One region of the Streptomyces sp. 5K101 genome, then DNA from elsewhere that is predicted to be linked to it. Evidence: riboswitches for the same ligand, from Rfam matches in the RefSeq annotation. Region 1 holds a riboswitch; each other region holds the start of a gene.

Region 1 (7,602 bases):
CGGCGCGCCGCTGGTTCCACGCGGCGAAGGAGTTCTGGGCCGACGGCGGTTCGGCGGTCGCCGACCAGCAGGCGCCCACCAATGGGCGGGCCTTGGCTCCCCGGAACATCTTGGCGTCGTACGAAGCGCGCCCGAGGTGGACCCGTCGGTAGCCGTGGTCAATAGCGAAGCGAACCGGTTCATAGATCGTCAGGTTGAAGTACTCCGCTGCCCCCGCCAGCCTCTCGTAGTCCAGCCCGAGCTGGCGCATATACACCGCGTCGCCCCAAAGGAACGCCAGCGAGATGCCCAGGATCTCCTCGTCTCTGCGAAGCACGAAGAGTCGGCTGTAGCTATCGGCCTCGGTCGCCAGGATCTTCAGATAGTGCGCTCGATCCGCCATGCTCGTACGGTCGCCGTATTTCTCCTGAAGCTTGGTGAAAAGCCGATTTGACTCTGCCAGTAGCTCACCGAGTCGGGCTGCGGAGACTGTATAGCCAGCCGCCTGAAATTCTTCCGTCTCGCGACGGGCTGAGGCGGACCGCTTCCTGCCGAGAGAGTGCAGATATCGAATATATCCGTCCCAGGAATCCCACTCGATGTCGATTTCACATTCGACGTCGCAGATGAACGGCCGCGGCGTTCCGGTCACTGCGGCCAGCTGACGAGCGCCCTCGCGATTCAGATAGAGAGCCGACGTGGCCGACAGCCCCCATCGCTTGCGCTGCTCTTCGGCGGCCCGCAGTAGATCCGCGATGATCTGGGACTCGGCTTCCGGTTCGGTACCCGCCACGGTCAGGAACTCGTTGCAGTAGGCAGCGCTCTGCCCGAGGACCAGGCTCGGCGACCAGTCTTTCTCGGCGAAGCCCCCAATGCCGCGCAGATAGGCACCAAAGGCGTCGTACGGCGCCAGGATGCCAGGCCGCTGCCGGTAGAGGGGAAGAAGCCCATCGAGCCGCCCCACGCCGTCCCTGTGCGTGACATATGCCATGTCCGGCGCTCGCAGAGTTTCGTATGCCCGCAGCCACGGCCCGCTGACGTAGAAGGAGCGGCCCTCCGTTAGTGGGGCCAGCTCGCTCTCGCTGATCTCGGAGAGGCTGTGTACAAGATCGATCCCGGTCATCTCAGGAACCTCACATGTGCAGAAGCAGCCTGTCAATCCGGGTCCCTGCGCCCTGACCAGGGTAGGGACTCTGGGCTATAACCCCCAGCAGGGCCAGGCAGGACCGCGAAGAAAGTCGAAGACGCGCTCCACGAGCGCAGCGGTCGTCGCTGAGGAAGAAACCCTCGACGAGGCCAAGCAGAACGCGGCAGGGGCCGTTCTGGAGCACTTCCCGCACCGTGCCGAGGGCGAGGGTGGCGAGAGTCCCGAAACGCTCTGGGGCGGCGACAACGGCGCCTGCGTCGCCGCGGCGTTCGAGGGAGACCTGCGAACCCGAGCCATCGAGAGCGCGACGTTCGAGCTGATCGCATGACCGCAGCAGCCACCAAGACGTTCACCGTCATCGGCCTGACCCTGGACGTCGACTGCACCGAGCTGCTCATCGTCGCCGTCCTGCCCGGCCCGGTCGCCGACCGGATTCAGCTGCTTGCCACCAGCGAAGACGACTTCACCCGCTGGGGAGAGGAGTTCGACGCCCTCGACCCCGACACGGCCGCAGCTCTCGCCTACGAGCACTGCCGCAGGTGGGGCGACGATTCCTAGTTGAGTGGTCAAGCGGCCAACGTGACGGGCGGTAGCGGGCTGTATGGCCGTCCGTCACGCAGAAGGGCCCAGAGGCCGTTGATCCTCCGGCGAGCGCGCCATGATGCAGGTCCGCCTCGCCCTCGCCGTCTCCTTCGCCGACCCCGTCCGGGCCGCCGACGAAGTCAGAGACATCGAGGCCGCCGGACTCCCCTTCCTCCACCGGTTCGTCGAACTGGCGACCGCCTTCCACCACGCCGTCCGCAGCGAACATCAAGACCTGACTGCCGCCATCGGCCGCCTGCTCACAGACGAGGACCGGATGCGCGTCCGTGGACAGCCCCAGGCTTTCAGGCGTCGGACGGGCCGATCCAGTCCAGCTTGTCTCAGTCCCGGCTGTTGAGGAAGCCGACCACGACCGCGAGCCACCAGCCGGCCTGCGACACTGCTGCCACTGCGGCACCACGGAGCAGCACCGGTTGCGAGGGGACTTCCTGGGCAAGGCGCGTGAGGTATCGCTGGAGTGCCGTCGCGCATATGCCGTTGAGGGCGATCACCAGCACCGCGGCAACTTTCAGGCGGGTCAGGGTGGAGCTCAGGTCAGGGTTCAGGAAGAGACCGGTAAGTACGAGGCCCGCCATGCCGACCCACACGGGGGCGTGCAGACTGTTCGTCAGCCGCAGTACGTCGCCGAGTGTGTGTTTTCCGGTGAGCCAGAGCAGGCCGAAGTAGTCGATCACCAAGACAGCGCCGAAACCGACCACGAGCGAGACCATGTGGCCGAACAAGGCCGCGGTATGGAGAGCCGCGTCGGCCCGGACGTGAGCGGACGCCCAGAGGCACGCCGCCCAGAGCGCCGTGGCGCCTACAGCTGCAAGCGTGTAGGCGGGCCAGTCGGCCGAGGTTGGGAGGGGGAAGGCTCTTGAGGGTGCCGACGGGCGGGCGCCCTCCGTGCGGGAGCCCAGTGCGGGGGTGACAGCGGACATGGCGAGATCACCGTGCTCTCTCCGGGGAAATCCGCCCCGGACCAATGGAGACGGCGATGGTGTGAGTCTCCTGACTCCCGGGTCGTCCCTTCCGCCGGCCTTCCGGCCCTGTGGGGCCGTGGCGTACGTCGGCGTTCGGTCACCGGTCACAGTGGCGGGACCGTGCCGGAATCACACCGGCTTCCTCGCTCACCATCGCGTTGGACGTCGGTCATTCTGTCAGCGACACCCATCCCGCACATGGCTTTGTGAGGACTGTCTCAGCCCCGCAGTTGCCGCTCCTAGAGAGCGGGGTGGTGGCGAGCGACCATGAGGGTGGTTTTGTTCATGAGTTCCGGCTCTGGCTCAACTTCTGTGGTGACGGTTTCTGCGGTGACGGTCCCGTTCGGCGCTGCTCGCCTGCCACACTGACCCCGCGCGCGTCGCGACAAGGGACGCCAAGGGGGAAGGAACTGATCGCGGGATGCCCCGATGGATAGTGCTGGCCGTACCTGTCTCCGGTGTCGCGGAGACAGACCGTGATGCGCGGACCGTTACGGAATTCGATGGCACCACGGAGGAGGCGGAAGCGGCTGTCCTGCAGGCGGCGAACGCATACGAGCGCAGCCTCCGAAAAGTGCGCCGCCGGGAGATCTTCAAGTGCTCCAGCCGGTGATACTTCGTTCGCAGCCAGGGGCGTCTGGCGACGTACGGCTTCCTGATCCAGCTTGCTGAACTCGTCCACGACTCCGACGCAAAGGCCATGGCCCAGCCGTTCGCCTGATGGCCCACCACAAGAGTTGAGCCAGAGCCTGAGTTCCGGGTTCTGGCACAGATCTTGGGGAGCGATCACGGATCGTGACGATGCACGAAGTGCCGATGTCAGCGGGCCCACGTACGTTTCGGTTGACCGCCCGGCCGGGCGGCGAGGAGGGGTGAGACATGAAGTGGGTCGGGGACGAGCGGTTGGCAGCCGGGCCTGAGGCCACCTGGTACTTGGAGACGGCTTTCACGCCCGGTGCTCACCTGGGGGCGGTGTATGACGATCCGACAACACCCGTCGTTGTGAGGAGCGTCGAGGAGGTGACGACCATTCGTGTGCCCAGCGGCCGTCTTGTGGTCGATGCGCCGTGGGACGACGACGACACCTGGAGATATGAGCGTGGGTTGCCGACGAGGCCCCCGCGGGAGCTGGCGGTGCGCATTCCCCCAGGCGTCTACCGAGTGGAGATCGCGTGGACAGCGGGCCCGTACGAGTTCTTCGGCGAGCACTTCGATGGCGTCGAGTGCGCGGCGACCCGGTTGCGTATCAGTGACGCTGCTGTGGTCGGGTGGGAGATGGGCCTGGGTGTCGGCGAGGACATCGACCGGCTTCCGCCGAGCGAGCATCCCCGGTTCGGCGCGGACCATAATGTCGGCTGCTTCGCCGACGCCGGCGCGTGGACGACTTTGTCCGCGCCATTTCGCACATGTGCGGATGGCCGTTGGGAGCCGCGTGACAGCGGACAGCTGCCGGACGGGTGCGAGCGGATCAGCGACGAGTCACAACAAGCCGATCTGGTTACGTTCACGGCGCAGTCAGGCGGCGTCGTCTGGTTGGGGCGGACCGAGACCGGCGACGTGGCCGCGATCGTCGTCACCAGTGGCATGGCCGGCGCCAAAGCATGACGTCGCTGCCGCCTCTCCCTGTCCTGCGAGTCGCGTGGCCGGACGTGGATGACCGCTTTCACTGGGAGAAACAGCCTGAGGAAGGGTATCGGAAGTCATACCCCCAATAACCACGGCGAGGCGCTACTGCAGCAGGATTATTTTGCGGAGTAGCTCGAATCCGGCTCGACCATAGAGCTGCCTCTTGATCTTCTTGATGCGGTTCACGGCGCCCTCGATGCTGCCGGAGTTCCAGTCCAGGGTGAGCCCCGCTGTCACGGCGTCGATGTCCCGGAGCAGGTGGAGTGCGAAGCCGGTGAGGCCGGGTAGTTGGCTGGCATCGACCGCGTCGATCCAGGCCGGGAGCGTGACGCCGAGGCGGCCGGTGAGGATCTTCCCGAAGTCGCGGACATGCCCGGCGGCTGTGTCTAGTTCGGGGCAGCGGGTCAGAACTTCTTTCAGAGCGGCGCGGTCCTCCTCGGCCAGGGCCGTGGGGTGACGGGTGAGCCAACCGGTCACCTGGCGCACCGTCGGAGGCCGGGGCGGCGCGTCGGCCGGAGCCGTGCGCAGGGTGGCGATGTGGGCGCGGACCATGCCGTAGGTGACGGGAGCTTGCTCGGCGACCAGCTCGCTGTGCAGTCGGGTGACGCTGGTGCATCCCTCGGCGAATCGCCGTTCCAGGTAGGGCTTGTAGGGGTCCAGCCTGCTGGGCCGGGTCCGGTTCTCGCGGATGGTGTCCTGCCAGCGTGCGGCAGCCGCGTACCGGAGCACGGTGTTGAGGCCCCAGCCCAGGTGCCGGGCGATCGCCCGGCGTGAATGGCCCTGGGCGAGCATTTCGTGGACCAGGGCGTGTGCGGCCTGCTTGCGCTCGGCCCGCCGGCCGGCAGGCATCGAGTCGTCCTGCGGGCGACCGGGAGCCGGTCGGGTGCCGTACGGCAGCATGCCGCTGGGCGACGGGTTGAGCAGGCAGTCGCGGTGGGAGGCGACGCAGGTCTCCACAGCCCGGCCGAGGCCCTGCCACAGGTGGAAGCGGTCGGCGACCTGCAAAGCGTCGGGCGCACCATGCCGGGCGCCCTCGGCGTACGCACCCGCCCGGTCCCGGCAGATGATCTCCACGCCGGGGTGGCGGATCAGCCAGGCGGCCAGCGGCCCGGATTCACGAGTCGGGAGCACATCAACCACGCGATGGTCTTCGACGCTGGTCAAGACGGTGGAGTAGGTCTGGCCGCGGCGGATCGCGAAGTCGTCCACGCCCAACACCCGCGGAGTACTGAACTGCGGATCGGGCAATGCCATGACCCTGCGTAACAAGGTCATCCTTCCCGCACCAAAACCCAGCTGGGCCGTCAGCCGAGCGCCGGCCCGCCCGGCCAGGGCGAGCCCGACTCGCTCCAGGGCGCGGTTGAGCCGCGTGGTGAACCGCGCGTACGGGGCGGTCAGCCGGGAGAACGGCTCGGCGAACGTCCGGCGCGGGCAGTCCGCCGACCCGCAGATGAAGCGCCGGACGGTCAGCCGGATCACAAAGCCCTGGCCAGCCAGAGGAAGATCCTTCAAGCTCCGCTGATAGCGGTCGTGGACTCGGACCGAGAAGCGGCCGCAGTCCGGACATAGACCGCCGCCCGCCCGGCCTTTCGCCACCACCTCGACGGTGCCGAACGCGGCCGTAACCGCCTCGATCTCCACATCGTCGATCCCTACGAACACCAGCGTGTCCCAGGACAGTGCATCGGTCTGCATGACCAGCACCATCACCGTCCGCAGCCGACTGCAGCAGCGAACGGAGGGAACCTGAGGGAGCGTCATTTCCGACTGTCAGGCGACAAGGCGTACGCCGTCTCGCACGAGCCAGACTCCTCGCAATCGAACATCACGGTAACGCTCCGCGACGACTCCCCAAGATCTGTGCCAGAACCGATTTGGGTTCTGGCTCACTTTCCGTGAATCACCACGCGGAGTGACGCTTGTCGGGCGGGCGGGGCCTCGGGAAGCTGCCTGAAAATGATTCGTCTCCAGTGCGGTGTGGCTGACAGTTCGGCCCGTGGAAGAAGTAGTGCTCCGGCTGGAGGAGTTACTGTTCCCGTCGATCTCGGACGTGGCTGTGCTGTCGGTCGACGTGACCGACGAAGCGGTACGCATCGAGGCCCAGAGGACGGTGGCCGGGTCCGATTGCCCTGGCTGTGGAAGCTGGTCGCGGCGGATTCACAGCTCCTACCTGCGGTTTCCCGCTGATGTGCCCAGCGGTGGCAGACGGGTCGTCCTCTGCCTGCGGGTCCGCAGGTTCCTCTGCCCGGTCATCTCGTGCGGGCGGCGGACCTTCGTCGAGCAGGTGCCGGGGTTGACCCGTCGGTACGGCCGGCGGACCGAGCGCCTGCGGTCGACGCTGGCCGCGGTCGGCCTCGCGCTCGCCGGTCGGGCCGGGGCCCGCATGGCGAGAGTCTTCGGCGTGTCCGTCAGCCGCAGTACAGTGCTGCGGCTGGTCGAATCCTTGCCCGACCCGGAAGTTCCTGCCCCGCGCGTGGTCGGAGTCGATGAGTACGCGACCCGCAAAGGGCGTCACTACGGGACTGTCCTGGTCGACGTCGAAACCCGGCGTCCGGTGGATTTGCTGCCCGACCGGGAATCCTCCAGCCTGGCAGCTTGGCTCGCGAAGCGGCCCGGGGTGGAGGTCGTATGCCGCGACCGGGCACCGTTCTTCGCCGAAGGCGCCACTGCCGGGGCGCCCCAAGCGGTGCAGGTCGCGGACAGGTGGCACCTCTGGCACAACCTGAGTGAGGCAGCCGAGCGTTGTGTCGCAGACCACCGCGGATGCCTGCAAGTCCTGGCCCCGGATCCAGCCCAGTCCGTCCCCCAGCCGGAGAAGTTCGAAGACCCGTCCGGCTCGCCCTGGCCGACCGGACATCGTTTCGCCGACCGCACCCGCGCCAAGCACGCGACCGTCCACGAACTGCTGACGGCCGGGCTCAGCCGGAGGGCGATCGGCCGCCAGCTCCGCATGACCTCGCGCACCGTCAAGCTCTTCGCCGACGCAGCCGCCCCGGAGGACCTCTTTCATGGGCAGTGGCAGGGCCGGCCGTCCAAGCTGGACGCGTTCAAGCCCTACCTGGACGACCGCTGGAACCAGGGCTGCACCAACGCCTGGACGGTGTGGGAGGAGCTTGTGCCGCTCGGCTATCAGGGCAGCTACCAGCGGGTTCGCGCCTACTTCCGGGAGAAGCGGCTCTCTCCTGGCGCCGTCACAGCTCGGCCACCGTCACCCCGCGTTGTCGCCGGCTGGATCCTCCGGCACCCCGAGACCCTCCCGGAAATCGACCACCTTCGGCTCAAGGC
Region 2 (7,602 bases), on a different contig from region 1:
GCGGTCGACGCGAGCTCGCCCTGGCCCGCGGCGCCGTCGTACAGGCCCATCACGCCTTCCACCACGGCCAGTTCGCAGCCGCGCGCGCCGTGCGCGAAGAGCGGCGCGATCAGCTCCGGGCCGCACAGGTACGCGTCGAGGTTCCGGCCGGGACGCCCGGTGGCCAGCGCGTGGTAGCCGGGGTCGATGTAGTCCGGGCCGACCTTGTGCGGCGAGACCGCGAGACCGCGGTCGGCGAACGCGGCCATCAGGCCCGTCGCGACCGTGGTCTTGCCCGCGCCGGAGGACGGCGCGGCGATGACGAGACGTGCTACCACTCGATGCCCCGCTGGCCCTTCTGCCCGACGTCCATCGGGTGCTTGACCTTCGACATGTCGGTCACGAGATCGGCGAAGTCGATCAGCTTCTGCGGGGCGTTGCGTCCGGTGATCACCACGTGCTGGGTGCCGGGCCGCTCGCGCAGCACCTCGACGACCTCCTCGGTGTCGATCCAGCCCCAGTGCATCGGGTAGGCGAACTCGTCCAGCACGTACAGCTTGTACGTCTGTGCCGCCAGGTCCCGCTTGACCTGCTCCCAGCCCTCACGGGCCTTGTCCTCGTTGGACAGCTCGCCCTCGGCGGTGGGGCGCTGGATCCACGACCAGCCCTCGCCCATCTTGTGCCAGGCGACCGTGCCGCCCTCGCCGCTCGCGCCGAGCACCTTGAGCGCGTTCTCCTCGCCGACCTTCCACTTGGCCGACTTCACGAACTGGAACACCCCGACCGGCCAGCCCTGGTTCCAGGCCCGCAGCGCGAGCCCGAACGCGGCGGTCGACTTGCCCTTGCCGATGCCCGTGTGCACGAACACGAGCGGGCGGTTGCGGCGCTGACGGGTGGTGAGTCCGTCGTCCGGTACGACGGTCGGCTTTCCCTGCGGCATTAGGCGGCCCTTCTGCTGATGGCGTGTACGGTGCGAACGTCCTTGACGAGACCGGCGATCGAGTCGGCACGCAGCTCGTCGAGCGTGACGGCGGTGCCGCCGAGTTCGCCGGCGAGGGTGCCGGCCAGACCGAGCCGTACGTGTCCCGACTCGCAGTCCACGACGACCGACGCGGTTCCCTCGGCGGCGTGCAGCCGCGCGGCGCGCAGGGCGAGCGCGAACGCGTCCCCCGCACCCCGTGCCGTGGCGCGGCCGTCCGTCACCACGACCAGCAGCGGGCGGCGCGACGGGTCGCGCAGGCGCTCGACGCGCAGCACCTCGTGCGCCTTCAGCAGGCCCGCGGCCAGGGGCGTACGGCCGCCCGTCGGCAGCTGCTCCAGCCGGGCGGCGGCCGCGTCGACCGACGACGTCGGCGGCAGCACCAGCTCGGCGTCCTTGCCGCGGAACGTGACCAGGCCGACCTTGTCGCGCCGCTGGTAGGCGTCCAGCAGCAGCGACAGGACCGCGCCCTTGACCGCGCTCATCCGCTGCCGCGCCGCCATCGAGCCCGACGCGTCCACCGCGAACAGCACGAGGTTGCCCTCGCGGCCCTCGCGGTTCGCCTGCCGCAGATCGTCCCGGCGGACCACCAGGCCGGGACCGCTGCGCCCGCGAGCGCGCTGGTGCGGGGCCGCGGCCTGCACGGTGGCGGCCAGGTGGAGCTTCGTGAGCGTGCCCCGGGGCCGGCGGGATCCAGTCGTCCGCCCGTGCTCGGTACGCGCCCGGGACCTGCGGCCCGCCGCGCCCTCGCCCAGACCGGGCACGCTGAGCACCTTCGTGCGGAACGGCTCCGAGGCCCGCACCGGCTGCTGCTCACCCTGCCCGGCACCGGGGGCCGGTGCCGGCTGTGTCTCCGTCCCGGCGGGCTCGGACGACGTGTCAGGGCCGTGGCCCTGCGGCGGCACCCCGCCGCCGTCGGGACCGCCTCCGCCGGGGCCGCCGCCGTCCGGACCGGGGTCCGGGTCGGGATCGGGGTCGGTCTCGTCGTCGCCGAACTGCTCCAGGGTCTCGTCGAGCCGGTCCTCGTCGAGGCCCGGCGCGTCGAAGGGATTGCGCCGCCTGCGGTGCGGCAGCGCGAGCAGCGCGGCCTGGCGCACGTCGTCGGTGGCGACCTCCTCGCGTCCCGCCCAGGCCGCCAGCGCCGTCGCCGTACGCGCCATCACGATGTCCGCGCGCATGCCGTCCACCTCGAACGCCGCGCAGGTGGCCGCGATCTGACGCAGCACCGCGTCGCCGAGGACCACGCGCGGCAGCAGGTTCCGGGCCGCCACGATCCGCTCCCGCAGCGCCGCCTCCTCGTCCGCCCAGCGGGCCGCGAACCCGGCCGGGTCGTCGTCGTACGCCAGCCTGCGCCGTACGACCTCCACCCGCTGGTCGGGGTCCCGGGAGGCGGCGACCTCGACGGTCAGCCCGAACCGGTCGAGAAGCTGGGGCCTCAACTCGCCCTCCTCGGGGTTCATGGTCCCGACGAGAAGGAATCGAGCGGCATGCCGTACGGAGACGCCTTCGCGCTCGACGTACGAGGCGCCCATGGCGGCGGCGTCCAGCAGCAGGTCGATCAGGTGGTCGTGCAGCAGGTTGACCTCGTCGACGTACAGGATCCCGCGGTGCGCGTCCGCGAGCAGGCCCGGCTCGAAGGCCTTCACGCCCTCGGCGAGGGCGCGTTCGATGTCGAGCGCGCCGACGAGCCGGTCCTCGGAGGCGCCGACGGGCAGCTCGACCAGCCGCATCGGCCGCGCCGCCGGGTCACCGCCCTCGTGCGGACCGTCCGGGCAGGCCGGGTCCGGTGCGGCCGGCGCACAGGAGAACCGGCATCCGGCGACGACGTCGACATCCGGCATGAGCGACGCGAGCGCCCGCACGGCGGTGGACTTGGCGGTCCCCTTCTCACCACGCACGAGCACGCCGCCGACCGCAGGACTGACCGCGTTGAGCAGGAGGGCCAGCCGTAGATCGTCCATCCCGACGACCGCGGTGAACGGATAGGGGGTGCTCATGCGTCGATCGCTCCTCTACTGGATGTACGCGAACGCCGGCGCAAGTCGCCTGTCCGCGGAAAACGTCGGGGCCCGCAAGCCGCACCCACCGTGCCTGCCACCCACGCCCGGCGGTTGCGGGAACCGAGCCCCCGCAACGGGGTGCGCGGAGTGTGCCCCGGTCCGGGACGGAGGTCTGCCCCACGGCGGCCGGGCCGCGCAGGTGCGGTCCCGGGGCGGAGCCCCGGCATCGGGGTGCGGGGGCTGTGCCCCAGCCCGGGACGGAGGTCCGTCCCACGGGCCGCCGTGCCGCAGGGGGCGGGTCCGAGGGCGGAGCCCCCATAACGGGTCCGAGGGCTGTGCCCTGGCCCGGGACGGAGGTCACTTCCACGGCCGCCGCGCCGGGAGCGGAGCCCCGGCAACGGGGTGCGGGGAGTGTGCCCCGGCCCGGGGCAGAGGTCCGCCCCACGGACGCCGTGCCGCAGGGGCCGAGTCCGAGGGCGGAGCCCTCGTAGCCGGGGCCTGGGCGGAGCCCCGGTTGGGGAAAGGGCGGGGTGGGGGAGAGGCGCGCCGCAGGCGCCACCCGCGCTCACGGCGCACCCGGCGGCACGAACGGCAGCCCCACCGGCGCGCCCTGTTCGATCAGCCGCAGCAGCGCATCCGTGTCCGCGTGCTCCTCGATCAGATCCCCGAGCCGGTCCAACTGCTCCTCGCGCAGCGCCCCGAAGCTCGTGTCCGGCGCCGGCACGAACCGGCGGCCCGCCTGCGCGGCGACCTCCCGCAGGAACGCCCGGCGGAAGCCGTCGCTCTCCAGCGACCCGTGCCAGTGCGTGCCCCACACGGACCCAACCCGGCAGCCGTCCAGGAACGCCTCACCACCGAGGACCTCGGCGACGCCGTGGTGGATCTCGTACCCCTCCACCCGCTCGCCGAGCGCCTCGCCGACGGGCCGCGCGAGGGTCTTCTCCCGCGCGAACCGCACCCGCACCGGCAGCAGCCCGAGCCCTTCGACCTCGCCGGCCCTGGACTCGACGTCGTCCTCGATGCGTTCGCCCAGCGCCTGGAAGCCGCCGCAGATGCCGAGCACCGGCCTGCCTTCCGCGGCACGCCGGACCAGGGCCTGCGCCAGGCCGCGTTCCCGCAGCCACGCCAGCGCCTTCACCGTGCCGCGCGTGCCGGGGACGACCACCAGGTCGGCGTCGGACAGTTCCTCGGGCCGGTCCACGAACCGGACGACGACGCCCGGTTCGGCGGCCAGCGCGTCGACGTCGGTGAAGTTCGACATCAGCGGCACCGCGCACACCGCGACCCGCAGCACGTCCTCGCCGACCGGCGGAGCGACGACCGACTCGCGGACCGCGCCGCGCAGGGACACCCTCAGGCCGTCCTCCTCGTCGATCCCGAGCCCGTGCGCGTACGGCAGGACCCCGAACGTCCGCCGCCCGGTGAGCCCGCGCAGCATGTCGAGGCCGGGCTCCAGCAGCGTCACGTCACCCCGGAACTTGTTGACCAGGTAGCCGGCGACCAGTGCCTGGTCCTCGGGCGCGAGCAGGGCCGTCGTCCCGAAGAACTGCGCGAACACCCCGCCCCGGTCGATGTCCCCGACCACGACGACGGGCAGCCGCGCGGCCCGTGCGATGCCCAAGTTCACGATGTCCGTGCGCCGCAGGTTGATCTCGGCCGGACTGCCCGCCCCCTCGCAGATCACGGCGTCATACGTGCCCCGCAGTTCCTCCAGGCACGCCACGACCGGTTCGAACAGCTCGCGCTGCCGGTTCCCGTGGTAGCCCTTCGCGCTCATCTCGCCGACGGGCCTGCCCATCAGGACGACCTGGCTGGAGCGGTCGCCGCCGGGCTTGAGCAGCACCGGGTTCATCAACGCGGTCGGCTCCACACGGGCCGCCTGCGCCTGCATCGCCTGGGCCCGCCCGATCTCCGCGCCCTCGCGCGTCACGAACGAGTTCAGGGACATGTTCTGGCCCTTGAAGGGCGCGACCTTCACCCCGCGCCGTACCAGCCACCGGCAGATCCCGGCGGTGACGACGCTCTTGCCCGCGTCCGACGTGGTCCCCGCGACCAGCAGTCCGCCGCCGCTCATGTACGCCTCCCCCTCATGGCCCCCCAGGCCAGTCGCGCCCCCGCGCACGTCGCGAGCGTCAGCACGCCGATCCGCCGCGACAGCCGCACGGCCCGCCCGATGTCTCCGAACTCCACGGGCCGGCCGGCCCCGTTGAGCACCGGCCGGTGCTCGACGCGGCCCCCGTACGACAGGGTCCCGCCCAGCCGGACGCCGAGCGCCCCGGCGAACGACGCCTCCACCGGGCCCGCGTTGGGGCTCGGGTGCTTGGCCGCGTCGGCCCGCCAGGCGCGGACCGCGCCCCGCGGGTCGGGGCCCGCGACCGCGGCGAGTGCCGCGGTGAGCCGTGCGCCGGGCCAGCCCGCCACGTCGTCGAGGCGCGCCGAGGCCCAGCCGTAGCGCCGGTGGCGCGGCGACTTGTGGCCGACCATCGCGTCCAGCGTGTTCACGGCTCGGAAGCCGACCAGTCCGGGAACGCCCGCGACAGCGCCCCACACCAGCGCGCCGACGACGGCGTCCGACGTGTTCTCGGCGACCGACTCGACGACGGCGCGGGCGATCTGCTGCTCGTCCAGGGACTGCGGGTCGCGCCCGCACAGGTGGGGGAGCCGCGTGCGGGCCGCTTCTACGTCCCCCCTGCCCAGCGCATCGCCGACGAGGCGCGCCTCCCGGCCCAGCGTGGTGCCTCCGATCACGGCCCAGGTGGCGGCGGCGGTCAGGGCGACGGACGCGGCGGGGGAGCGGCGCACGGCACGGGACGCCAGCGCGCCCACGGCGACGGCGCCGCCGGCGCAGACGGCGGTGTGCAGGGCGCCCAGGCCCCGGTGGTCGCGCCACAGCAGCCGCTCGACGGCGCCCGCGGCACGCCCGAAGGCGGCGACGGGGTGCCCGCGGCGGGGGTCGCCGACGAGCCGGTCGACGACCAGGCCCGCGGTGGCGCCGTACACGAATACACGGTCGGCACGCATGGGATCAGTGATCCCGCAGGCGGGGTCCGACGGACAGCGCTGAACGGCAGCCGGGCATGCGACGAGTCCTCACTCAGGGTCCGCGCCCTGGTTCGACGTGACCGGCGGCGAGAGTTCCTGGCTCCCCGGGGTGATCCTCCCGGGTGACAGTGGCGGGACCGCGCCGGATTCGCACCGGACTTCCTCTTCTGCCGCCGTAGATGGCCCCGGCAGTCCACCACGCCCCGCGAACGCCCGTCAACTCACCCTTGACCTGCGGCGGGACAGTGTGCGAAGGCCCACACCCCACGCACGCCGGAGCCGGGCCGCAGGCACGCGGGGTGCCTCCGGCCCGGCTCCGGGCGGGTCGCCGTCGTCGGCGGACGGAAGGACTCGAAGGAGTCAGGTGACGATCAGGTAGATGCCGTACGCCACGGCCGCGGCGCACAGGGCGAAGCAGGCGTAGGCGCCGGTGCGGGCCATGGTGGCCGATCCGCCGTCGGCGGCCGCCGCCTCGTGCTTGGTCAGGCCCACGATGCCCAGGGTGAACAGGCCCACCAGGGCGACGGTGGCGATGAGGCTCACGCCGAACACGGAGCCGAGAGCTGCCCAGTCGATCTTCATGCTGTTGATTCCTTACACCGTGGCCGGACGGGCCGGCTCGGGCTCGGCCGGGGCCGGGATGGTGGTCTTGAGCTCGCCCGCGGGCGGCGGGGTGACGGCCGCGACGGCGGTGGTGACGACGCCGGCGGGCTCCACGTCCTCGGTGTCGTTGACGTTGGTGTGGTCGACGACCTGACGGCGGGAGACGAACCAGATCGCGGCGCAGGACGCGACGAGGAAGACGGCGACGGCCGGGACGCCCCAGTCACCCTGCTTGGTGACGAACTCCGAACCCGCGGCGACCAGACCGGCGGCCGGGAGGGTCAGACCCCAGGCGACGAACATCCGGGTCGCGGTGGACCAGCGGACCACGCCGCCCTTGCGGCCGAGACCCGCGCCCATCACCGCACCGGAGCACGAGTGGGTGGTCGACAGGGAGAAGCCGAGGTTGGAGGAGGCGAGGATGACGCTCGCCGCGCTGGTCTGGGCGGCGAAGCCCTGCTGCGGCTGGAGGTCGGTCAGGCCCTTGCCCATGGTGCGGATGATGCGCCAGCCGCCGAGGTAGGTGCCGAGGGCGATGGCCACACCGGCGGAGACGATGACCCACAGGGGAGGGTTGGAGCCGGGGGCGATGACGTTCCCGGCGACCAGGGCCAGGGTGATGATGCCCATCGTCTTCTGCGCGTCGTTGGTGCCGTGCGCGAGCGAGACAAGACCGGCGGAGGCGATCTGGCCGGCGCGGTAGCCCTTGGCGGTGGCCTTCGCGTCGGCGTTCCGGCCGATCTTGTACGTCAGCCGGGCGGCCAGGAACGCGGCGACACCGGCCACGAGCGGCGCGGCGACCGCGGGGATCAGGACCTTGGTGACGACGACGCCGCCGTTGACCGCGTCGAAACCGACGGACGCGACGGTGGCGCCGATGAGGCCGCCCATCAGGGCGTGCGAGGAGCTGGACGGCAGACCGATGAGCCAGGTCAGCAGGTTCCAGAGGATGGCGCCGACGAGCGCCGCGAAGATGACTTCAGGTGAGATGCCTGATTC
Region 3 (7,602 bases), on a different contig from region 1:
ACACCGTGACCGGCTACCCGGGCGTCCCCGGCGGCTTCGTCGGCATCCGCGGTATCCCCGTGGTACACCTGGACGCGGCCGGCCACGAGGTCGCCATCCAGGGCGGTGCGGGCGACGAGTCGCTCACATTCACCCCGACCAGTGCCAACAGCGGGCGGCTGACCCGGTCCAACTCTGCTCAGGTGCTCAACTTCACCGGAGTCACGGGAGATGTGGCAGTCAACCCCGACGGCGGCGACGACGAGGTCACCATCGTCGGCACCACCGGGGCCGACTCGGTCTTCGGCACCGTGGACCTGCTGACCCTGCTCCGGGTCCAGGGTCTGCTGGGCCTCGAGATCACCACCGACCAGACCGAGCGGATCGGCGTAAGCGCGCGCGGCGGCCGGGACACGGTGGACATCACCGCCATGGACACAGTCAGCGCCCTGCTGTCCGTCAACTCAGGTCCCCCGAACACGGCCGCACCGCCGCAGGGTGACACCCTGATCGTCCGCGGCGGCTCGCCCAAGGACCAGCTGGCCAACGCACCCGGCGGCCCGTTCTCCGGCGAGGGCTCGGCCTTCGTCCGCTACCCGCACACCACCGGAGCCGAGACCCGCATCGACTACACCGAGACGGAGCGCGTGATCCTCGACCACTCGTAAAACACGGAGGCGAACAACACAGCGCCCTTCCCCGGCAGCACCGGAGAAGGGCGCCGGCGCCTTGTCAGAGGTGTTCTGCGTGGCTTGCCAGGGACCTAGGTGTTGCGGGACAGGACGTTGGTGACGCAGGCCGATGCCTGTGAAACCAGGATGCTTCGACGGGCAGCGGTCGGGTAGCGTGCGGGCCATGTCGAGTCCTGAGTCAGACAAGGTGGGGGCTTTCGGTCACGCCGTCAGCCCCCTGCAGCACTGAGCTCGTAGCCCTGTCGTCGCGCCGCCTTCTGTGGTGGGACGAGTGTGCGCTCGCGGCTGGCCGCGGTGACGAGATGACCTTCTCGTGCCTCTCCTCACCTCGGAGCCACTCGATGCCTCTCCCGCTGTACCTGCTTGCCCTGGCGGTCTTCGCCATGGGCACCTCGGAGTTCATGCTCGCCGGCCTCTTGCCGGACATCGCCTCGGATTTCGACGCCACCGTCGGGACAGCAGGCGTGCTCACCTCGGCTTTCGCGATCGGCATGATCGTCGGCGCTCCCCTGGTGGCCGCGCTTGCCCGCAACTGGCCCAGGCGCCCGGTCCTTCTCGGGTTCGTCCTCGTGTTCGCGGCAGCTCACATCTTGGGCGCCGTCACGACGAGCTTCCCCGTCCTGTTCGCTACCCGGGTCGTCGCCGCGCTCACGAATGCGGGGTTCCTTGCCGTCGCTCTGACGGCTGTGGCCGGGCTGGTCTCACCCGACAGGAAGGGACGCGCGCTGGCCGTGCTGCTGTCGGGCACGACGGTGGCCACGATCGCCGGTGTCCCTGGTGGGTCGGTGCTCGGCACGGCACTCGGCTGGCGGGCCACCTTCTGGGCCGTCGCCGTTCTCTGCCTGCCTGCCGCTCTCGGCATCCCGAAAGGCATCCCAGCAGGACGTGATGAGGATGAGGCGACTGGCAGGCTGGCGTTGCGAGCGGAGCTCGCCCAGCTCGCCCGGCCGCGGTTGATCCTGGTGATGCTGCTCGGAGCGCTGGTGAACGCGGCGACCTTCGGCAGCCTCACCTTTCTTGCCCCCGTGGTGACCGACAGTGCCGGGCTGGGCCAGTTGTGGATCTCTGTCGCTCTGGTGCTCTTCGGTGCCGGTTCCTTCGTGGGCGTCACCGTCGCCGGACGGCTGTCCGACCGAAATCCCGGTCCGGTCATCGCAGTCGGCGGTCCGTTGCTGCTCATCGGCTGGCCGGCTCTGGCGATGCTGGCCAACGAGCCGGTTGCCCTTGTCACCCTCGTGTTCGTGCAGGGCGCGCTGTCGTTCGCGCTGGGCAGCACGCTGATTACGCGGGTCCTCTACGAGGCTGCGGGAGCCCCCACTATGGCCGGTTCCTATGCGACGGCGGCGCTCAACGTGGGTGCCGCCGTCGGCCCCGTTGTGGCTGCGGCCACGCTCGGCACTGAAGCCGGAGTCCTCGGGCCGCTCTGGGCGAGTGGACTTCTCGTCGCGGTCGCGTTGCTCATCGCGTTCCCCCTCCTCACCGTCGTCGCGGCCGGCCGGAGTACCGAGGTGCTGCGGTGACACATGCGAACGCTCCTTTGAACATCGAGGGACGCCGGCGGCTTGTGGAGCGCTGCCGTACCCGTCCGATCTCGCACGTCGCCGCCGAGGCCGGTGTCTCCCGCGCCGGCCTGTCCAAGTGGAAGAACCGGTACGACACGCACGGCGAAGCCGGGCTGCGGGACCGTCCGAGCGTCCCGCTGTGTTCACCGACCCAGATCCCGCCCGATGTCGTCGAGCGGATCAAGCAGTTGCGGCGGGACAACAAGTGGTCCACCCGCCGGATTACCCTTGAACTCGTGAGCCAAGGTGTGCGTAGCGAGCGCACTGTAGGCCGGTGGCTGGCGCGCCTGGCATCAACCAACGCCGCTTCCTCGACCCCGACGGCTCGACCAGCGCGTCCGAAACGGATCGTGGCCAGCTACCCGGGCCACACGGTCCACCTGGACGTCAAGAAGGTCGGGCGTAACTCTGCCGTCGATGGATTCTCCCGCCTGGGCTATACCGAGCCCCTTGCCGACGAGAAGGCCGCCACCACCGTGGCGTTCCTCAGCCGGGCCCGCGCGTTCTTCGCAGCCCACGGCATCCACCGGGTCGTGCGTGTGGTCACCGACAACGGCGCGAACTACCGCGCCGCGGCCTTCGCGCGCTCCCTGATCTCGTGGGCCTCCCGACACCAGCGGACCAAGCCCTACATGCCCCGGCACAACGGCAAGGTCGAGCGCTTCAGGCCATCCTCGCCGAAGAACTCCTGTATGCAAGGCAGTGGTCCTCACGTTCCCCTCCCCCGCCCCTTCCCAAAACCGGGACAGGCCCCGGACCCCCGTGGCCCTGCGCCCTGGCGGGCGCGGGCTTCGGGGCTTCGCCGCGGGCCCCGTACCGCGCTTCGCGCGGTGTCCTCAAGCTCCCCCTACGGCCTGGCGGCCGTGGGGCACGGCGCCTCCAGCAGGCCCTGGTCCGCGAGCAGTTGAGCGACCGGGCCCGTGCGCAGGCCCGTCGGCGTGAGCACGACCGCGTCGTCCGCCCAGCGCAGGGCGAGGTCCACGTCATGCGTCGCCATGACCACCGTCGTACCGTTCGCGGCCAGCGTGCCCAGCACCTCCAGCAGCCGCTCCTGCCCGTGCGGATCGAGCCCCGCCGTCGGCTCGTCCAGGATGAGCACGCGCGGCCGCATCGCCACCGCGCCCGCGATAGCCGCCCGTTTGCGCTGCCCGTACGACAGGAGATGCGTCGGCCGGTCCCGCAGGGCCACGATGTCCATCGCCGCCAGCGCCTCGTCGACCCGGGCGCGTACCTGCTCCTCCGGCAGCCCAAGGTTCATCGGGCCGAACGACACGTCCTGTTCGACCGACGCGGCGAACAACTGGTCGTCCGGGTCCTGCACCACCAGCTGCACGCTCGTCCGCAGCCGGGTCAGCCCGGCCCGGTCGTACGTCACCGGCTCGCCGTCCAGCCGGACATGGCCCGTCACCGGGCGCAGTCCGCCGCTCAACAGCCGCAGCAGGGTGGTCTTTCCGCTGCCGTTGCGCCCGAGCAGGGCTGTGGAGCGGCCCTCCGGGAGCGCGAGGCCGACCCCGCTCAGCACGGCGGGTCCGTCCTCGTACGCGAATCCGGCGTCGATGAGCTCAACGATCACAGGACGAACCTTTCCAGCAGGACGGTGAGCAGCACGATGCCGGCCAGCAGCGCGGCCACGGCGGCGAGGAACGGGCGGGAAACGGACGTACGCGGCACGAGGACCCGCAGCGTGCCGTCGTAACCGCGTCCGGCGAGCCCCGCCTGCAGCCGGCCGGCCCGGTCGAAGGCACGGACGAACGCGGTCGCCCCCAGCCCCGCCAGCGAACGCCACGCCGCCGCCCGGCTCGTGTGGCCGAGACGGGCCGCCTGCGCCTGACGGACCCGGCTCAGCGCGTCCAGCAGCAGGAAACTGATCCGGTACATCACCAGCGCCACGTCCACCACCGCCGGGGGCACGCCCGCCCGCACCAGCCGGGGCAGGACGTCCGACACCGGCGTGGTGAACGCGAACAGCAGCACACCGAGCGACGCCGCCGAGGTCCGCAGCAGCAACGCCGCGGCGTGTTCGGGACCGTCCGGCGCGAACGTCACCGGCCCGGCGGCGCCGCCCACGGCGAACAGCAGCGGCAGCGCTCCGGTGACACAGAACCCGAGGGGGATGCGGAAGGCCCGCCACAGCTGCCGGGGCCCGACCCCGGCCGGGCCCAGCAGGACGGCGAGGGAGGCGGCCGCCACGAGAACGGCGCCGGGCCAGGGCGGCAGGCACACGGCTGTCACCGTCAGACCCAGCCCGAGCACGGCCTTCTCACAGGGATGGCGGCGGCGCCAGCGACTGCTGTGCGCCGCCGCGTCGATCGGCAGCATCGGCGGCTACGGCAGCTTCGCGGCCGGGGCGTCCCCGCCGTCGGACGCGGCTCCGGGCGCTTGGTCGGCACCCTCTTCCTGGCGGGCGCCGGACCGCGCCGCCGCCCGCTCCTCACCCTGCCTGCGTCCTCTGCGCAGGCCGAAGTAGTACGCCAGCACCCCCGCGCCGAGCGCGGCCTGCAGTGAGAACAGAGCCGACTCGATCTCGCCCGACGGCGGCTCGTACAGCGGGGAGAACCACGGCTCGTAGTCCGGCTCCAGTTCCGTGATCGCCGTCTCCGCCTCGCCGTCGGCACCGGTGAACGGCTCCTCCTTGTGGTCGCCGAGCCCCAGCACGAGCGGCAGGACGGCCAGCGCCGCGACGGCCAGCAACAGCAGCGTGTTGATCCTCGCGTGACGGCTCATCGGGCCACGGCCTCCTTCTTCGCTCCCGGGACCAGGACGCCGAGACGAGCCAGGTCGCCCTTGCTGGACTGGCTCAGCAGCCGCATCACCAGCACGGTGAGCAGCCCCTCGCTCACCGCGAGCGGGATCTGGGTGAACGCGAAGATGCCGCCGAACTTGGCGAGCGCCCCCGCGACTCCGCTGCTCGGGTCGGGGAAGGCCAGCGCGAGCTGCACGCTGGTGACGCAGTACGTCGACAGGTCGGCGACGAACGCGCCGAAGAACACGGCGACCATCAGCGGGACGCCCGACCGCCGCAGCAGCCGGTAGACCCCGTACCCGGCCCATGGACCGACGACCGCCATGGAGAACACGTTGGCGCCGAGCGTGGTGAGGCCGCCGTGCGCCAGCAACAGGGCCTGGAACAGCAGGGTGATCGTGCCGAGCACCGCCATGACCGGCGGCCGGAACAGAATCGCGCCCAGCCCGGTGCCGGTCGGGTGCGAGCAGCTGCCCGTCACCGACGGGATCTTCAGGGCGGACAGCACGAACGTGAAGGCACCGGAGGCGCCGAGCAGCAGGGTGGACTCGGGGTGGTCCTTGACCTCGCGGGTCAGGGCGCGGACACCGTGGACGACGAACGGGGCGGCCGCGACGCTCCAGGCGGCGGCGTGCAACGGGGGCAGATACCCCTCGGCTATATGCATGGTCGGGAGACCCTCTCCAGCACCTCGTGGATGGACAACGCGCCCTGGCCGGTCTCCTGGCTGACGGGTCATGCCGCCCGTGACTCCGCCTTCCCAGGTACCGCGGTCTCCCGCGGTGGCCCAGTGACTTCCCCTGCGGGGGTGGAGCCGGACTTCCCGATCACAGTGGCGAGGGCCGCACCGGTACCGCACCGGTTTCCCGAACACCAAGGCTCCGTGACAGTAGTGCGCCGACCAGCGACATCACAAGCCGCGCACGGGTGCACCGGCCCGCGGCCGGGTGAGCCGTTCGCCACACCCGGCCGCACGCGCCCCACCCGTCACTCCTTGCGGTACCCGTACGCCTCCGAGGCCGCCGCCTCCACCGCGTCCAGGTCGGCCCCGGCGGAGGCGGTCACCACCGCGGCCACCGCGCCCTCCAGGAACGGGGCGTCCACGAGCCGGGTGCCGCGGGGGAGTTCGCCGCCCTCGGCGAGGAGGGCCTTCACGGTGAGCACGGCGCTGCCCAGGTCGACCAGCACGGCCACGCCCGCGCCGCGGTCCACCTCCGCCGCCGCGGCCGCGATGAGCTCGGAACTGGTGCCGAGGCCGCCGTCCGGCGTGCCGCCCGCCGCGGCGACCGGCGCGAGCTCCCCACCGCCCGCGAGCCCGCCTGCGAGCGCGGCGACCGAGCGCGCCACGTCCGCGCTGTGCGACACCAGCACGATCCCGACCCGCTTGCCCGCCTCGCTCATCCGGCCGCCTCCGCCGTCTCGGCGAGCGCGGCCACGAGCAGCGCCGACGACGTCGCCCCCGGGTCCTGGTGCCCGATGCTGCGTTCACCCAGATAGCTGGCCCGGCCCTTGCGCGCCTGCAACGGCACCGTCGCCAGCGCCCCCTGCTCGGCCGCCTCGCGGGCCGCGGCGAACGAGTCCGTGCTGTTGCCGAGCGCCGCCACCGCGGGCTCCAGGGCGTCCAGCATCGTCTTGTCGCCCGCCTTCGCCCCGCCCAGCTGCGCCACGGCCGCCACGCCCGCCCGCAGCGCCTCGGCCAGCTGCCCCGCGCTCACCTCGGCGTCGTCGCCGAGGGACTTGCCGGCCCGCCGCAGCAGTGTCCCGTACAGCGGTCCGGAGGCCCCGCCGACCGTCGAGATCAACTGCCGTCCCGCCAGCACCAGTACGGCTCCAGGCGCGGCCGGCGGCTCCTTGTCCAGGGCCGCGACGACCGCCGCGAACCCGCGCTGGAGATTGCTGCCGTGATCGGCGTCGCCGATCGCGGCGTCCAGCTCGGTCAGACGGTCGGCCTCACGGTTCACGGCCGCGGCGGCGGCCGCCAGCCAGCGGCGGAAGAATGCGGCGTCGAGCACGAGGACTCCTCGGGTCGGATCGATCGGGAGGGGGAGCAGGGCGGGCGGGGCTCAGCGTCCCCACCGCAGGGCGGGCGTCTGCACCGGCGCGTCCCACAACCGCAGCATCTCCTCGTCCACCTGGCACAGCGTCACCGAGCAGCCGGCCATGTCGAGCGAGGTCACGTAGTTGCCGACGAGCGTGCGGGCGACGGCCACGTCACGCTCGGCGAGTACCCGCTGCACCTCGGCGTTGAACCCGTACAGCTCCAGCAGGGGAGTGCCGCCCATCCCGTTGACGAGGGCGATGACCGGGCCGGTCGGGCGCAGGTCGTCGAAGACCGCTCCCACGGCGAAGTCCGCGATCTCCCGCGCGGTCATCATCGCCCGCCGCTCCCGGCCCGGCTCGCCGTGGATGCCGACGCCCAACTCCAGCTCGCCGGGCGGCAGATCGAAGGTGGGACCGCCCTTGGCGGGGGTGCTGCAGGCGCTGAGCGCGACGCCGAAACTGCGGGAGGACGCGTTCACCCGGCGGGCGACGGACTCGACCCGCTCCAGCGGGGCGCCCTCCTCGGCCGCGGCGCCCGCGATCTTCTCCACGAACAGGGTCGCACCCGTGCCGCGGCGGCCCGCCG
Region 4 (7,602 bases), on a different contig from region 1:
CGAAGGCCGCCGCCCGCTCCTCCGGGTCGGGCAGGTACGTGTCGAGCAGCGTCAGATAGAACTGGACGTGCACGGCCTCCTCGAAGAGCTGACGGCTCAGGTACAGCCGCGCCTCGGGGGAGTTGATGTGCTTGTAGAGCGTCAGCACCAGATTGTTGGCCACGATCGAGTCGCCCGTCGCGAAGAACGCGACCAGCCGGCCGATCATGTGCTGCTCGCCCGGCGTCAGCTTGGCGAGGTCGGCGACGTCGGAGTGGAGGTCGACCTCCTCCACCGTCCAGGTGTTCTTGATGGCGTCGCGGTAGCGCTCGTAGAAGTCCGGGTAGCGCATCGGGCGCAGGGTGAGCTCGAAGCCCGGGTCGAGCAGGTTCTTCTCGGTGGAGCGCATTACTGGCAGGCCTCGCAGGACTCGGGGTTCTCAAGGGAGCAGGCGACGGCGTCGGGATCGGCGGCCGCCTGGACGGGGATGGTCGCCTGGGCGGCGCGGGCGATGCGGGTCGCCGGGCGCGAGCGCAGGTAGTACGTCGTCTTCAGGCCCTGCTTCCAGGCGTACGCGTACATCGACGACAGCTTGCCGATGGTCGGCGTCTCCAGGAACAGGTTCAGCGACTGCGACTGGTCGAGGAACGGCGTACGGGCCGCCGCCATGTCGATCAGGCCGCGCTGCGGGATCTCCCACGCCGTGCGGTACAGCTCGCGCACCTCGGCCGGGATCCAGGTGAAGCCCTGCACCGAGCCGCTGGACTCGCGCAGCGCCTCGCGGGTCTGCGCGTCCCACACGCCGAGCTTCTTCAGGTCGTCCACCAGGTAGGAGTTGACCTGGAGGAACTCGCCCGACAGCGTCTCGCGCTTGAAGAGGTTGGAGACCTGCGGCTCGATGCACTCGTAGACGCCGGCGATCGAGGCGATCGTCGCCGTCGGCGCGATGGCGAGGAGCAGCGAGTTGCGCATGCCGACGGCGGCGATCCGCTCGCGCAGGGCGGCCCAGCGCTCGGGCCAGTTCAGCGCCACGGCGGTGCCGTAGTGGTCCGGGTGCAGCACACCGCGAGCGGTCCGGGTCTTGTCCCAGGCGGGCAGCGGGCCGTTGCGCTCGGCGAGGTCGCAGGACGCCTCGTACGCGGCGAGCATGATGCGCTCGGCGATGCGGGTGGACAGCGCCCGCGCCTCGGGCGAGTCGAAGGGCAGCCGCAGCTTGAAGAAGACGTCCTGGAGGCCCATCGCGCCCAGGCCCACGGGCCGCCACTTGGCGTTGGAGCGGCCGGACTGCTCGGTCGGGTAGAAGTTGATGTCGACGACCCGGTCGAGGAAGGTGACCGCGGTACGGACGGTGGCGTCCAGCCGCTCCCAGGCGATCGCTCCGCCGTCGGCTCCCTGCTCGACGAAGGCCCCCAGGTTCACCGAGCCGAGGTTGCACACGGCCGTCTCGCCGTCGTCGGTGACCTCCAGGATCTCGGTGCACAGGTTGGAGGAGTGGACCGTGTGGCCGGGCTCGGCGGTCTGGTTCGCGGTGCGGTTGGCGGCGTCCTTGAAGGTCATCCAGCCGTTGCCGGTCTGCGCGAGCGTGCGCATCATGCGGCCGTACAGGTCGCGCGCCGGGATGGTCCTGCGGGCCAGGCCGGCGGCCTCGGCCCGGCGGTAGGCGGCGTCGAAGTCCTCGCCCCACAGGTCGACCAGCTCGGGCACGTCGGCCGGCGAGAACAGCGACCAGTCCGCGTCGGCCTCGACGCGCCGCATGAACTCGTCGGGGATCCAGTGCGCGAGGTTGAGGTTGTGCGTACGCCGGGCGTCCTCACCGGTGTTGTCGCGCAGCTCCAGGAACTCCTCGATGTCCGCGTGCCATGTCTCCAGGTAGATCGCGGCGGCGCCCTTGCGCCGGCCGCCCTGGTTCACGGCGGCGACCGAGGCGTCGAGCGTCTTCAGGAACGGGACGATGCCGTTCGAGTGCCCGTTGGTGCCGCGGATCAGCGAACCGCGGGCGCGGATGCGCGAGTACGAGAGCCCGATGCCGCCCGCGTGCTTGGACAGGCGCGCGACCTGGTGGTAGCGGTCGTAGATCGAGTCGAGCTCGTCGAGGGGCGAGTCCAGTAGGTAGCAGGACGACATCTGGGGGTGGCGGGTGCCGGAGTTGAAGAGCGTGGGGGAGGACGGGAGGTACTCGAGCCGGCTCATCAGGCCGAACAGGTCGGCGACCTCGTCCACCGAACGCAGGCCGTCGTTCCCGGCGAGGCCGCAGGCCACGCGCAGCATGAAGTGCTGCGGCGTCTCGACCACCTGACGGCTGATGGGGTGCCGCAGCAGGTACCGGCTGTAGAGCGTGCGCAGACCGAAATAGCCGAAGCGGTCGTCGGCGGCCGGATCGACGAGCGCGTCAAGCCGGGCCGCGTGCAGCGCCACGAACGCGGCCGTGCGGTCGGCGATCAGACCCTCGCGGTGCCCGACCGCGACGGAGGCGGAGAACGACAGCGCGCCCTGGCCGGCGGCCTCGTCCGCGATCGTGCGGCTCAGGAGCCGGGCGGCGAGCCGGGAGTAGGTTGGGTCCTCGGAGATCAGACCGGCGGCGGCGTCGGTGGCGAGGGAGCGCAGCTCGGCCGCGTCGGATCCGGCGTGCCGCCCGCGCAGCGCGGCGGCGGCGACCCGGCCGGGGTCGGCGTCGGGCAGATCGGCCGTCAGGTCGGTCAGGGTCCGCAGCAGTGCGGTCCCGGGGCCGTCGCTCTCCGTCTGTGAGGCCGGATCGGCTGGCGCGATGGTCATGTGGTGCTCTCCCTCGCTCGGCTCTGGGCCGTCAGCGGGGAAGGCGGGGCCATGCAGGGCAGGCCCGCGTAGGGGCAGCACGATGCCTGGCGTCCACCGGCCCAACCGCGAGGCCCGGACGTCTCGGCACCCGGATCGGTCGAGCCGGATGCACCGTCGGCAGGTGCTCGGACTTGTCGGGTACGGCACAGCGCACCGGATCACACCGTTGCGGGACAGTTCCGGATTCGCACCGGATTCCCCTGCGGCGACAGCCAGATGAGCATACATGTGGGGGCGGGGTGCTGCGCATGCCCCCACATGTTGTGTCTTGCGGGCTCAGAGCTCCAGGGCGTACGTCCACAGGGGAACGTTCTCGACCGGCGCCCAGTCCCGCGCGGAGGTGCGTACGAAGCCCAGCCGGACATATATCCGGTGTGCCGCGTGCATCATCGACTGCGTCGAGAGCACCACGCGCACGCACCCGGGCACCGCCCGGGCCCGGTCGATGCAGGTCCGCACCAGCGCCTCGCCCACCCCGCGCCCACGGGCCCCCTCGGCCACGGCCAGCGTCCGGAATTCGGCCTCGCCCGGACCCGCGAGGTCGGCGTAACGGGCCGCCGGCGGGAACGAGGGCCACCCCGCCGAGGACGGTGCCCCGCCCGTCCACGGCGACGTACACCTCCGTCACCTCCGTGTGCGCGGCGCGTCCCGCGACGTCCCGCAGCACGTCCAGATACGGGTCCGCCTCGCCGAAGTCGAGCATTCCGCCGCGCAGATACGCCTGTGCGGTCAGCTCGCCCAGCGCCCCGTACTCCTCGGGTTCGATCCGCCTGATGGTGATGTCCATGCCCGGCAGTGTGCACCAGGGCACGACGAAGGGCCGTCGCATTTCCCTCGAGGGGAATGCGACGGCCCTTGCGTACGCGATCCGTCAGTGTCCGCCGGGCGCACCCGCCGTGGCCGGCGGGAGTTCCACCGTGACGCCCGGGTCGCCCGCGTCCGCCGTGTAGTCGGACGGGCTCGTCTCGTCGACGCCGTCGGGGGCCTTGGCCGCCTTCAGGACGAAGGTGAGCACCACGGTGACGACGACGTTCAGCACGAACGCGGTGAGGCCGATGTAGCCGATCTCGCCGATGCCGGGGATCTCGGCCGACGAACCGCCGAAGTGCTTCTGCGTCGGGCTCGCCACGCCGTACGCGGCGACCGTGCCGTAGAGCATGCCGACCGCCCAGCCGGCGATGAGCGCCCAGCGGTGGAACCAGCGGGTGAACAGGCCGCCCACCAGGGCCGGGAACGTCTGCAGGATCCAGATGCCGCCCAGCAGCTGGAAGTTGATCGCCACGGTCTTGTCCATGGTGAGGACGAAGACCAGGGCGCCGACCTTCACCAGCAGCGAGACCAGCTTGGAGACCTTGGTCTCCTGCTCCGGGGTCGCGTCGGGCTTGAGGAAGTCCTTGTAGATGTTCCGGGTGAACAGGTTGGCCGCGGCGATGGACATGATGGCCGCGGGGACCAGCGCGCCGATGCCGATCGCGGCGAAGGCGACGCCCGCGAACCAGTCCGGGAACATGTTCTCGAACAGCTGCGGGATGGCCAGCTGACCGTTGGCGACCTTCACGCCCGCCGCGATGGCCATGAAGCCGAGCAGGGCCAGCATGCCCAGCATCAGCGAGTACAACGGCAGGATCGTGGTGTTGCGGCGGATCACCTCACGGCTGCGCGAGGACAGCGTCGCCGTGATGGAGTGCGGGTACATGAAGAGCGCGAGCGCCGAGCCCAGTGCCAGGGTGGCGTAGCCCCAGTGGCCCATCTCGCCGGGCACCAGGGCGCCGACGGGCTTGTCCGTGGCCGGGTTGATCTGCGAGAACTTCTCGCCTGCGGCGGAGAAGATCGCGTCGAAGCCGCCGAGCTTGATCGGGATGTAGATGATCGCCACCGCGATGACGAGGTAGATCAGCGTGTCCTTGACGAAGGCGATCAGCGCCGGCGCGCGCAGTCCGGAGGAGTACGTGTAGGCCGCGAGCACACCGAAGGCGATCAGCAGCGGCAGGTCCTTGATGAACCAGTTGGTGTTCTCGCCGCCGCCGACGCCCATGACGTCGAGCACGGCCTGGATGCCGACCAACTGGAGCGCGATGTACGGCATCGTGGCGAGAAGACCGGTGAACGCGACCGCCAGGGACAGACCCTTGGAGCCGAAGCGCCCGCGGACGAAGTCCGAGGTCGTCACGTACCCGTGCTTGTGCGACACGGACCACAGGCGGGGCAGGAAGGTGAAGATCAGCGGGTAGACGAGGATCGTGTACGGCACCGCGAAGAAGCCGGCCGCGCCCGCCGCGTAGATGGCCGCCGGGACGGCGACGAAGGTGTACGCGGTGTAGAGGTCGCCGCCGAGCAGGAACCAGGTCACCCACGTGCCGAAGGATCTGCCGCCGAGGCCCCACTCGTCGAGGGTGTTTTCGTTGTCGGCCTTCCGCCAGCGCGAGGCGAGGAAGCCCATGACCGTCACGGCCAGGAAGAAGAAGATGAAGACGCCGAGTGCGACGCCGTTCACGCCGTCCTTCATCGGGAGGCACCCCCCTTGCGGGCGCGCTGGTCACGCTGCCACAGCTTGTAGGCGATCATCGTCAGCGCCGTCGACACCAGGACCCAGAGCATCTGGTACCAGTAGAAGAACGGCATGCCGATGAACGTCGGCTCGACCTTCGCGTAGGAACCGACCCAGAGCATCGCCACGAAGGGGGCGAAGAGACAGAGGGCGATGATCACGCGCACCGGTGTGACGACCGGTTGTTTCGCTTCGGGCGCTTCAGGCGCGTCCGGTGCTTCGGGCACTGCTGACATGCGGCTTCGTCCCCTCACTGGTCACCTGTAATGCGCAGGAAATCTAGGCGAGCCGTTCGAGTCCCGTCACCCCCCGTCCGCATATCGGTACGGCAACGACTTCGCGCCACGACTACGCAAAACATGACATGGCGTCGCAACACGCTGCGACGCCATGCCGACCCCGGCCCGCGCCGCTCAGTCCTGCGGACGCTGCAGCCGCGCCACGCTGTGCTGTCCCGGGGGACAACCCCCGGACCCCCGGCCGGGGGCTGCCCGGCCCGCGCCGCTCAGTCCTGCGGACGCTGCAGCCGCGCAACGAACTTGTAGCGGTCACCGCGGTACACCGAGCGGACCCACTCCACCGGTTCGCCCTGGGCGTCCAGTGAGTGGCGCGAGAGCATCAGCATCGGCAGGCCGACGTCCGTGCCGAGCAGCCCCGCCTCGCGCGGGGTCGCGAGGGACGTCTCGATCGTCTCCTCGGCCTCGGCCAGATGGACGTCGTACACCTCCGCGAGCGCGGTGTAGAGCGAGGTGTACTTGACGAGCGAGCGCCGCAGCGCGGGGAAGCGCTTGGCCGAGAGGTGCGTGGTCTCGATGGCCATGGGCTCGCCGCTGGCCAGCCGCAGGCGCTCGATGCGCAGGACCCGCCCGCCGGTCGAGATGTCGAGCAGTCCCGCCAGGGTGTCGTCGGCCGTGACGTACCCGATGTCCAGCAGCTGGGACGTGGGCTCCAGGCCCTGCGCCCGCATGTCCTCGGTGTACGAGGTGAGCTGCAGCGCCTGGGAGACCTTGGGCTTGGCCACGAATGTGCCCTTGCCCTGGATGCGCTCCAGCCGGCCCTCCACGACGAGTTCCTGGAGCGCCTGGCGCACGGTCGTGCGCGAGGTGTCGAACTCGGCGGCGAGCGTGCGCTCCGGCGGCACCGGGGTCCCGGGCGGCAGTGTCTCGGTCATGTCGAGCAAGTGCCGCTTCAGCCGGTAGTACTTGGGCACGCGTGCGGTACGGGCGCCTGCTGCCCCGCTCTCGGCTTCGCTGCCGGCCCCGTCCGTGGTCATGACCCGCCTTCCCGACTGCTGTGCTCCTGCCGTCACCGGCTCCTCCGTCTCTAGCGGCTCACATGGTGGCACGGACCGGTCACGGGTCGTCGCCCTCCCTCAGGTGTCGGTCCGGTAACGGACGCGACTGCCCTTCTTATACACCCTTGACACCCCTAAAGGTCTAGGCCAAGCTCCCGGTACTGGTCTAAACCATTAAAGATCAGATCCCGGCCCCAGGGCAGAATCCGGCGCGCCACCGTCAAGTGCTGCGCGACTCCCGGGTGGTGGGGGGCTCTTGCATCCCTTGAGGAGGGTGGCGTGAAGCGCAATCTCGTAGCAGCGGTGGGTGTGGCGGCCATGATGGCCTCGGTCGCGGCATGCGGTTCGGACGGCGGCGAAGCGACCGAGAACCCGAAGGACCGCAAGGAGACGCTGACCGTCTGGCTGATGGTCGACGCGCAGTCCACGTGGCCCGAGCTGGTCAAGGACGTCAACGCCCAGTTCAACGCCAAATACCCGGGAGTGAAGGTCAACGTCCAGTACCAGCAGTGGGCGGACAAGACCAAGAAGCTCGACGCGGCGCTCTCCGGCGACAAGTTCCCGGACGTCGTCGAGCTCGGCAACACCGAGACCATGACGTACATCCTCAACGGGGCGCTCGGCGAGATAGACCCGAAGAAGTACGAGAACTCGGACACCTGGATCGGCGGCCTCAAGGACACCTGCTCCTACGAGGGCAAGCAGTACTGCGTGCCCTACTACGCCGGTGCCCGCGTGGCCATCTACAACAAGGACATGTTCAAGGCGGGCGCGGGAACCGAGACCCTGCCCACCACCGAGGCCGAGCTGACCGCCGCCCTCGACAAGGTCCAGCAGAAGCACGGCAAGGACAAGGCGTTCTCGCCGCTCTACCTGCCCGGCCGCTACTGGTACGCCGCCATGTCCTACGTCGCCGCGTACGGCGGCGAGATCGCCACTTACGACGAGGGCACGAAGGAGTGGAAGT

What was found. A riboswitch is a leader RNA that binds a small molecule or an ion and turns the genes downstream of it on or off. The one in region 1 is predicted to bind cobalamin.
Region 2: it holds a riboswitch for cobalamin, as region 1 does, so the genes downstream of both, ACLB9X_RS00290 (cobalamin biosynthesis protein) here and ACLB9X_RS32245 (hypothetical protein) in region 1, are expected to answer to the same signal.
Region 3: it holds a riboswitch for cobalamin, as region 1 does, so the genes downstream of both, ACLB9X_RS04535 (energy-coupling factor ABC transporter permease) here and ACLB9X_RS32245 (hypothetical protein) in region 1, are expected to answer to the same signal.
Region 4: it holds a riboswitch for cobalamin, as region 1 does, so the genes downstream of both, ACLB9X_RS16280 (ribonucleoside-diphosphate reductase subunit alpha) here and ACLB9X_RS32245 (hypothetical protein) in region 1, are expected to answer to the same signal.

Annotation. Positions count from the first base shown of each region.
Region 1 covers NZ_JBKFFO010000032.1:9,796-17,397, forward strand. The annotation lists gene ACLB9X_RS32225 (GNAT family N-acetyltransferase) at 1-1,102, opposite strand, end outside; gene ACLB9X_RS32230 (hypothetical protein) at 1,119-1,454, shown strand; gene ACLB9X_RS32235 (hypothetical protein) at 1,451-1,684, shown strand; gene ACLB9X_RS32240 (hypothetical protein) at 1,785-2,066, shown strand; gene ACLB9X_RS32245 (hypothetical protein) at 2,050-2,439, opposite strand; cobalamin riboswitch at 2,692-2,874, opposite strand; gene ACLB9X_RS32250 (DUF4241 domain-containing protein) at 3,571-4,296, shown strand; gene ACLB9X_RS32255 (ISL3 family transposase) at 4,420-6,012, opposite strand; gene ACLB9X_RS32260 (ISL3 family transposase) at 6,326-7,602, shown strand, end outside.
Region 2 covers NZ_JBKFFO010000001.1:51,696-59,297, reverse strand. The annotation lists gene ACLB9X_RS00310 (cobyrinate a,c-diamide synthase) at 1-317, opposite strand, end outside; gene cobO (cob(I)yrinic acid a,c-diamide adenosyltransferase) at 311-919, opposite strand; gene ACLB9X_RS00300 (putative cobaltochelatase) at 919-2,955, opposite strand; gene ACLB9X_RS00295 (cobyric acid synthase) at 3,524-5,032, opposite strand; gene ACLB9X_RS00290 (cobalamin biosynthesis protein) at 5,029-5,979, opposite strand; cobalamin riboswitch at 6,071-6,205, opposite strand; gene ACLB9X_RS00285 (hypothetical protein) at 6,361-6,582, opposite strand; gene ACLB9X_RS00280 (inorganic phosphate transporter) at 6,595-7,602, opposite strand, start outside.
Region 3 covers NZ_JBKFFO010000002.1:328,818-336,419, reverse strand. The annotation lists gene ACLB9X_RS04565 (Ig-like domain-containing protein) at 1-647, shown strand, start outside; gene ACLB9X_RS04560 (Cmx/CmrA family chloramphenicol efflux MFS transporter) at 1,013-2,191, shown strand; partial or broken gene ACLB9X_RS04555 (helix-turn-helix domain-containing protein) at 2,188-2,945, shown strand; gene ACLB9X_RS04550 (energy-coupling factor ABC transporter ATP-binding protein) at 3,081-3,806, opposite strand; gene cbiQ (cobalt ECF transporter T component CbiQ) at 3,803-4,552, opposite strand; gene ACLB9X_RS04540 (energy-coupling factor ABC transporter substrate-binding protein) at 4,559-4,957, opposite strand; gene ACLB9X_RS04535 (energy-coupling factor ABC transporter permease) at 4,954-5,643, opposite strand; cobalamin riboswitch at 5,672-5,869, opposite strand; gene ACLB9X_RS04530 (PTS-dependent dihydroxyacetone kinase phosphotransferase subunit DhaM) at 5,964-6,377, opposite strand; gene dhaL (dihydroxyacetone kinase subunit DhaL) at 6,374-6,988, opposite strand; gene dhaK (dihydroxyacetone kinase subunit DhaK) at 7,040-7,602, opposite strand, start outside.
Region 4 covers NZ_JBKFFO010000007.1:215,765-223,366, reverse strand. The annotation lists gene ACLB9X_RS16285 (ribonucleotide-diphosphate reductase subunit beta) at 1-388, opposite strand, end outside; gene ACLB9X_RS16280 (ribonucleoside-diphosphate reductase subunit alpha) at 388-2,751, opposite strand; cobalamin riboswitch at 2,892-3,025, opposite strand; partial or broken gene ACLB9X_RS16275 (GNAT family N-acetyltransferase) at 3,070-3,580, opposite strand; gene mctP (monocarboxylate uptake permease MctP) at 3,665-5,299, opposite strand; gene ACLB9X_RS16265 (DUF3311 domain-containing protein) at 5,296-5,577, opposite strand; gene ACLB9X_RS16260 (GntR family transcriptional regulator) at 5,847-6,614, opposite strand; gene ACLB9X_RS16255 (sugar ABC transporter substrate-binding protein) at 6,915-7,602, shown strand, end outside.